Regions from separate parts of the Brevibacillus sp. BD137 genome, predicted to be linked through region 1. Evidence: riboswitches for the same ligand, from Rfam matches in the RefSeq annotation. Region 1 holds a riboswitch; the other holds the start of a gene.
The links. Region 1 has a riboswitch for cobalamin ahead of ODZ53_RS10735 (hypothetical protein). Riboswitches for the same ligand answer to the same signal wherever they lie in the genome.
Positions count from the first base shown of each region.

Region 2: linked by a shared signal. The riboswitch ahead of ODZ53_RS02955 (helical backbone metal receptor) and the one ahead of ODZ53_RS10735 (hypothetical protein) in region 1 are both predicted to bind cobalamin.

Region 1 covers NZ_JAOTNO010000004.1:143,452-147,664, forward strand. Annotated here, with positions in the region: gene ODZ53_RS10725 (TerD family protein) at 1-460, shown strand, start outside; gene ODZ53_RS10730 (M15 family metallopeptidase) at 532-1,224, opposite strand; cobalamin riboswitch at 1,408-1,623, shown strand; gene ODZ53_RS10735 (hypothetical protein) at 1,613-1,834, shown strand; gene cobO (cob(I)yrinic acid a,c-diamide adenosyltransferase) at 1,862-2,410, shown strand; gene cobD (threonine-phosphate decarboxylase CobD) at 2,407-3,522, shown strand; gene cobU (bifunctional adenosylcobinamide kinase/adenosylcobinamide-phosphate guanylyltransferase) at 3,519-4,058, shown strand; gene cobS (adenosylcobinamide-GDP ribazoletransferase) at 4,055-4,213, shown strand, end outside.
Region 2 covers NZ_JAOTNO010000001.1:546,766-550,978, forward strand. Annotated here, with positions in the region: gene ODZ53_RS02945 (ABC transporter ATP-binding protein) at 1-218, opposite strand, end outside; gene ODZ53_RS02950 (FecCD family ABC transporter permease) at 227-1,264, opposite strand; gene ODZ53_RS02955 (helical backbone metal receptor) at 1,266-2,261, opposite strand; cobalamin riboswitch at 2,418-2,566, opposite strand; gene ODZ53_RS02960 (MBL fold metallo-hydrolase) at 2,718-3,662, opposite strand; gene ODZ53_RS02965 (pyridoxamine 5'-phosphate oxidase family protein) at 3,819-4,213, shown strand, end outside.

The DNA of each region.
Region 1 (4,213 bases):
TGGTCGATACGTCGTAATGAACCTGTATTCGTTTTCGAGTCAGCCTTATTGTGATTTGCCTGAATGCTACGCAGGCTGGATGATTCGGTCGGCGCCACAGACGGGAGAAATTTTCGAGCCGCAGACGGTACAGGACAAGATTGATCTCGCCGCAAACACGCGGATTTGTATCCCGGTCATTCTGGATCTCGTGGAGAGAAAAGTGATTTGGACGGATATCGCCCTGAATTCCGACCCGCGTTTTGCCAACAATGTGGAGTCCAATGCCGGAGGGGTGGAGCTGATGGGAAGAGCGCTCACCTCGTTGGTGAAGCCTACCCTGCATGAGTTGTTTATGCTTCATGCACAGGCGAGAGGGACGCTGATTGATCAAGCAGAAGAGGCAGATACGGTATTTTCCATGGAGGAAGGGATTACGCCGTTTGATACGGAGATCATCATGGCGGATTTTATGCAGTGATGGTTTCATATACGAATAAGCAAGACCGTCAGGCAGTATGAGCTGACGGTCTTTTTCATGGAAGCTATTTCTCACATCGACAAGACTCCGCCATAGATCGGCTCCTGCTGCGTTTTTTGTCCCCACGTGCGCGTACCATACTCAAAATGCCACCACTCCTGCGAATAGTTGACGAATCCGGCAGCAGTCATCAAATGATAGAGCAGTCGGCGATTGTCTCGAATCTCGATGTCTTTTTGGGTAGGCTGTACGAGTTCTTCATAATGGCGAGTCTCAGCCCTTTCACTGAAATCATCGAAGTCTGTCCCCATTTCCAGCCAGCCATCAGGTCCTGCGATAGTCAGATCGACTGCACCACCGGATAGGTGCGGGGACGGTTTGGAGAGGTCTGTTGTTGGATAAGCAACGAATTTACTCAATTCTTCCGTGAGTGCGGGTCCCTCCTGCCAGCCTTGTAAAATCAGAGCTTCACGGAAACGCTCATACAACGATGCCTGTACCTCGAACGAGCGCCAGCCGTCCAGCACGACGAGCTTGTAGCCAACTGGCAGTTGCGCGGCTGCCGTAGCGAGCTTGCGTGCTGCCCCTTCTCGCAAAAAGGCTTCCGGCTTTGTTCCGGCATAGCCCTCGTGGTAGTAGGCTGGATAGATCGTGATTTGTTCCGAAAGGGAAGAGAGGAGGATCATCGGTTCGCTGCATTCCTTGATCGGCAGTGGGCTGGGCAAATCCATGTCTGTTATTTTTGGAATCGGGGGATATAGCATGACTGCACACCACTTTCGATTGTTTTGCCAATAGGGTAACGAAAAACGTCAAGTAAGTAAACGGTCATTATCTTAAATTTTCTGCCAATAGCCACCTGCGAGGAATCGGCAGCTTTTGCTTGAATCCTCGGTAGCTTTTGCTATTATTAAAGCAAGTGCTTGTCAACGAAACGAATGACATTTACATATGGAAGAGAAACAGGTCCTTGTTTTTGCGAAACCGATTCGCAGGAGCAAGGTTAAAAGGGAAGTTTGGTGAAAAGCCAACGCGGTCCCGCCACTGTAAGAGAGTAGCTATTCTTCAAGGCACCATGCCATCCACTGCCCATCCGGGAGCGGGAAGGAGAAGAAGAGCGATGATCCTCAAGCCAGGAGACCTGCCTGTTTTATGTTTACACTGATTTCCTTCGGGTCAAAGGAAGAGGTGAGGATTGTTGCTTTTCAGCTATCCGCGCTTTGTTTTTCCTTACGTACTGGGGGAAACAGAGCGCTTTTTTTTGTGAAAAACGTCTCGACGTTTTTCATAAAGGTGGATGCGACCGCTTGCGGTCAACAAAACGGTCATGACCGTTTTATTGCTTCGGAAAGTATGGATAGAACAGCGGAGTAAAATACGTCACTTTTTGAGGTGGTCACGATGGAGAAAAACGATAAGAAGCGGGGCTTGACCCTCGTTTACACAGGAGACGGCAAAGGAAAAACGACGGCAGCAGTCGGATTGGCTGTGCGGGCGACAGGGCGCGGGAAAAAGGTGCTGATGGTTCAATTCATCAAGTCGCCGGAGCGAACATACGGAGAAAAGATTATTTTTGATAAATTGGGCATTGAAATCGTGCAAAAGGGCGTCGGCTTCACCTGGACAAAGACACCGGAGGAGCATCGTGAGGCATTGAAAGAAGCTTGGGCGTTTGCGAGCGAGAAGCTCTCTTCCGGAGCGTACGATGTTGTCATTCTGGATGAGCTGAATAATGCATTGGCGATTGACCGCTTCCCGATTGACGATGTGTTGCCATTGTCCGCTGTGTTGGAAGCGATTCAAAACAGGCCAAGTCATACCCACCTCGTGATTACGGGACGGGCAGCAAAGCAGGAGATCCTAGACATCGCAGATCTGGTGACAGAGATGAAGCCAATCAAGCATTACTACGATGAAGGGATTCCAGCTGTGCTGGGGGTAGAGTTTTGACAAGCGCAGGTGTAATAGAGACGTACGGTCATGGTGGAGACCTGCTGACCGCAGCGCAGCGCTTTGGTCGAGAGCCCGGGCAGTTTCTGGATTACAGTGCCAATATTAATCCGCTGGGGATGCCAGCAAGCGTCCGTGAGATGCTACTAGCTTCGTTGGCTGCTGTAGGGCATTACCCAGACCCTGGACATCGTGTGTTTCGTCGTGCGCTGGCCAAACGGCTGCAAATGTCGGAGGAATGGCTGCTGCCTGCGAATGGTGCCGCGGAGGCAATGGCACTGGCCATCCTCGGTCTTTCGCCGCAAACAGTTGGTGTGGTGTATCCTTGCTTTTCGGAATACGCGCAACTTTCCGAGCAGTATGGTGCTCGTGTCATTGGCTGCTTCGGGAAGGAAGCGAACGGGTACAAGCCCGATTCTGAAGAGCTGTATACACTTTTTGCGCAGGCGGATCTCGTATTTGTCGGGTCACCTAACAATCCGACCGGAATCCTGTATCAACCGGATGAGCTGCGCCAAATGGCGGAATGGACGCAAGAGACCAATACGTGGCTCATCGTGGACGAGGCTTTTCTCGATTTTGTAGAGGAAGAGCGGCAGTATACATTGGCGACGCAGCTGGAGCACTTTCCTCGTGTGATTTTGATGCGTTCGATGACGAAAATGTACGCGATCCCGGGATTGCGCTTGGGCTATGCGATTGCACATCCGGATGTCATTGCGAAAATGCGCCAAAAGCAAGTGAGCTGGAGCGTAAATGCACTGGCCCTTTTGGCAGGAGAACTGTGCTTGCAGGAGCAGGCATACGAGGAACAGACGCGCAGGCTGATCAAAACAGAACGTGCGTATTTGACTGACTGCATCCGTAGAGAGTTGGGCTGGCGGGTATGGCCGGGGGAGGCAAACTTTTTGCTACTGCGCTCGCCAGAAGGATTGCCAGCCGAGCAACTGCAGGCACGACTCGGCAAAAAAGGCGTTCTAATCCGCAACTGTGCGATGTATCCCGGTTTGACGGCCCATGATGTGAGAGTTGCCGTGCGTGGACGAGAGGAAAATGAACGACTTTTGGCAGCGCTTCGCGAGGTCCATGCGGAAGGAAGGGAACAGCGATGAGCTTGGTGCTGGTAACAGGCGGTGTCCGTTCAGGAAAAAGCCGCTACGCGGAAGAGCTCGCGATGAAGTTGGGCAGTCGAGTCCTGTACGTGGCGACAGGCAAGGCTTGGGATGATGAAATGAAGCAGAGAATCGAGCTGCATCAGGCACGTCGTCCGCTGGAATGGGGCTGTGTGGAGATAGGAGAGCGATTAACGGATTACCACGCATTTCGTGAGCAGTATGATGTGGTGTTGATCGATTGTCTGTCCACTTGGGTGAGTAATCGATTGATGAGCGTGGATGAGTCGGAATGGAGAAGTGCTTCACACACGCAAGCCCTGCTGCACGAGGCAGAGGCGTGGCTGACCCTCGTTCAGAATTCCCCGCAAAAAGTCATTGCTGTCACAAGCGAGGTCGGATTGGGCGGTGTAGCCTTGAGTCGTTTGGGCAGATGGTTCGCGGATGTGCTGGGCGATGTCAATCAGAGAAGTGCGCGACAAGCGGACGCCGTCTACGCGGTTTTGTCGGGGATACCGTGGAGGATCAAAGGATGAATGCATTTTTACACGCGATCTCGTTTTTTACGCGTATTCCGGTCCCGTGGCTTCGTCCTTCTGAGGAGGCGTGGAGAAAAAGCGTCAACTGGTATCCCGCGGTTGGTTTGGTCATCGGTTTATTGCTATGGGGTGTGCATCAGGCAGGACTGGTG
Region 2 (4,213 bases), on a different contig from region 1:
AGCTCTTTGCGTGGATAGGAATGAAGCTTTTTCTCCTGAAGCAAAATATCTCCTGCATCTGCCTTGATGACCCCTGAAATCAATTTCAGCAAGGTGGATTTACCGCTTCCATTTGGTCCGATAATGCCAAAAAATTCTCCCTTGTCCACGCAAAAATCGATTCCGTACAAAACTGGCGTATCCTGATACGATTTTTGCAAGCTGTGCACATTGATCATGGCATACGTTACCTCTTCCTAAAGCGTTTATTTTGCTTCAATAAATACGCGAAAAACGGTGCACCCAGAAATGCTGTCACGACACCGAGCGGGATTTCCGTTGGACTTAGCAGCATTCTGGCGAGAGTATCGGCCCACAGCACATAGATACCACCGCAGATCGCAGCCATCGGCAGTAAAATTCGATAGTCAGGACCGACAAGCATACGGACGAGGTGCGGTACCACCAGGCCAACGAACCCGATAATTCCCGCGATAGAAACCGCCGCTGCCGTCAGGAGTGTCGAGACGACCAGAACCACCAGCTTCGTTCGATCTACATGGACGCCGAGATGCGCAGCCTGCCGCTCGCCTAACGCAAATAGGTTCAAGGAACGCGCATAGCTTACCAGCACCATTCCGCCTATGACCAAGTACGGAATCAAGACATACGTGAAGGCCCAGCCCCGAAATGACAGGCTGCCCATCAGCCAGAACACGATCTCATTCACCGTCTGATCCGATAGCGACACCATAAAGGAAACGAGTGAGCCGAGAAAAGCCTGCACCACAACACCAGACAAAATCAGGGTCTCCGTTTGCAGCTTTCCTTGCGTGTTCGCGAGTCCGAGTACGATCCATAAACTGAGCAGTCCTGTAAGAAAAGCGACAACAGGCGTGCTCCATGCACCCAAAAAGCTGATTTGCAAGCCAAACAGGATCAAAAAGGCTGCTCCGACAGCAGAACCGGATGCCACGCCCATCGTAAACGGATCTGCGAGCGGATTGCGCAAAACTCCCTGAAAGCCCGCCCCCGCAAGAGACAAGCAGGCGCCTATCAAAACAGCCAATACAACGCGTGGAAAACGAACCTTCATGACAATTTGCTCAGATGACTCCGGCCACGTTACCGTGATCCACTCAGACAAGCCCGGGATTTGATGGAGCAGGATGAGCCATACCTGCGAAATGGGGAGGTGTGCCGCCCCCATCGAGATACTGATGACTATTGATGCCAGAAGGACGAGACAGCTGGCTCCTCCCCATAGGAACAATCGTTTCTTCATTTTATTTCACCAAGTCAGGGTAAATCGCCTTCGCTACTTCGATCAAGCCTTGTGTAATACGCGGACCGGGACGGGACAAAATATTTTGGTCCATGCCAAAGATTTGTTTTTCACGAATCGCCTTCATTTTATCCCAGCCATTACGCTTGGCGATCATATCCTCCAGCTTGACGCCAGTCTTTTCATCGGTAATTCCGCTCGCATACAAAATGACGTCTGGATCGTTTTGCAAAATCTTTTCTTCACTGATCGGATTCCACCCCTGTGTGTCAGAAGCAATGTTCGTCGCTCCAGCCAATGTGATGAGCTCGTCCATGAATTCACCTTTTCCGACTGTCCAGCCTGGGGAAAACTCAAGGTATACCTTTTTCTTCTCTTCCGGTTTTACATTTTTCACTGCATCTTGAACGTACGCGATATCCTTCTTCATTTGCGCGACAACTTTTTCGGCTTGTTCTTGTTTGTTAGTGATAACTCCCATCGCCAACACATTGTTTAGGATGTCATCCATCTTTGTCGGATGGGTAATATAGACGGGCATCCCGAGAGATTTGAGCTTGTCAGCCACTGGCTTCTCCATCGAAATCCCACCGACGACCATATCTGGTGTTTGAGCGAGAATCGCTTCTTCATTCGGTTTGACGACGCCGCCAATTTTCGGTTTTGTCTTCGCCGCTTCTGGATAGTCATCATAGTCTGAGACAGCTACGATCCGATTTTCCAAGCCTAATGCGAACAAAATCTCTGTCTCGGCAGGTGATGTGGAGACGATTCGCTCAGGAGCTTTTGCAAAGGTTACTTCTTTTCCTGTCGCATCCTTGACTGTCAACGGATAAGTTGTTTGTTTTGCAGACTGCTCGGCTGTATTCTCTTGCGGTGCTGTCTGCGGTGCACTGGTTTGTCCACCAGGTGCTGGCTGGCTGTTATCGTTACCCGCACAACCTGCGAGGCTCGCCGCAACAAGTAGTGGGATCATGAATCGCAATGAACGTTTCATATGTAAAACTTCCTTTCTGCGTGTCTGATTGACTGTACCTTCCAATAAAAAAAGCGACCCTTGCTTCCATTCGGAAATCAAAGGGTCGGTACCTCAGGGCAAACAGACAGGATGGTCTGCTTCCTGAAATAGGCCGATCCTTTCCGCGAAGGCAACAGGCACAAAAACAAACAGGCAGGTCTCCTGGCTTACGGCTGAGGAACGAGCCGATTTACAGTGGCGGGACCGCGTCGGATTTTCACCGACTTCCCTTTTCACCCGATCTTTTTGAGAAAAGACGAGGCACCTATTTGCTGTTACGTTTGAAATTGTCACAGTCCATGACTCATCCTACATCATAGCATTCCTTGGATGAAAAAAGAATGACAAACACGTAAGCCAATACTTTCTTGCCAGCTAAAAATGAAAACGCCTGAACAAAAGGTTCAGGCAAATGGACTGCTTTTGGCAAAGCTTTTACCCTCGTTTGTGCAAATAATCCAGAATGCCCATGGCGCACACCTGTAAGTCGAGCTTGAGTACTCCGAAAACTTCGTGGTCATCATTGATGCCTTGTGACTGTAGATGCTCCGAGACTCGTTCCAATAACTTACGAGACAGATCAGCATATGTTTGTCCAGCAGCAAGTGTTGATTCTCCTTCCGCCACAAACACAGGGAGCCACTCACGTATTTGGCAGTACACATCGTCTACCTGTTCAGACATCCCAAAATGACCAAAGTAAATGCGATTCAGCTTGCGCGCTTCAAATCGACGTAGAGACGCTAACATGGCATCCGGGTCAAACTGATTCGGAGAAGTAGATGGCAGCACGAGGTGTATACCATCCTTTTTAAGCTGCGGATAAAGGACACCTGCCGTATCACCTGTGAACATGCCGCGGCTAACGGGATCGTAGATGCTGAAGTGATGATTGGCATGCCCTGGCGAATCCAGAAACTCGAACATGCAATTCGCCCCGATTTTTAGTATATCTCCGTCTCCACGAATCAAAATCCGCTCTTCGGGAACAGCTTCAATCGGATCAAACAATCGATCAAAATCATCATGATACACCGCTCTCGCCCCTGCGATCAGTCGGCTTGGATTAACGAGGTGACGTGCACCTTTTGGATGGACGACGATCTTTGCGTTTGGGCAATCCTTTAGAAAAAGTCCCACTCCTCCCGCATGATCCAAATGAATATGCGTCACAATGATGTATTTTACTTGTTCCGGGGTAAAACCGAGCTTGGCGAGGCCGGTCTTGATGTATGGGACGGAGGGGCTTGGCCCTGTTTCAACCAAAGTCAGTTCTTCTTCAGCGATGACATAAGTCCCCGTGCGTTCCGCCCAGCCCATATCGAAACCGTCTATTAAATGGATGCGCTCCCCTAAGTAAATTAGCTGTGATGATTGCATGTCAATGCTCCTCCTTTTCAAAGGTGATTTTGTTGCGAGAATATTTACACTTTATCATCAATTTGGGACGTACTGGGAATATCAACACAAATTCTTCATATTTTCATCGTAATATGAGGGTAGTAAAAGCAATTCCTTTACCTGGAGGGGTGCAAAATGGGTCAGCTTTTCTCTGAGTTACGACCTGAGCATGAGAAGTTTATCAAGAAGCAGCGAATGTTCTTCGTTGCCTCTGCTCCTATGGACACAGATGGTCACGTGAATCTTTCACCGAAAGGGTACGATTCCTTTCGCATCATATCGCCTACCGAGGTGGCCTATTTAGACCTGACCGGAAGCGGAAACGAAACCAGTGCACATCTACAGGAAAATGGCCGGATTACTCTCATGTTTTGCGCCTTTGAAGGCCCCCCTCTCATCATGCGCTTATTCGGCAAAGGAACGGTTATTCTCCCAGATTCGCCTCGGTGGGATGAGCTCGTAAAAGACTTCCCGCCTCTGCCCGGTGCTCGTCAAATCATTACCGTAAACGTACAGGAAGTAAAGACTTC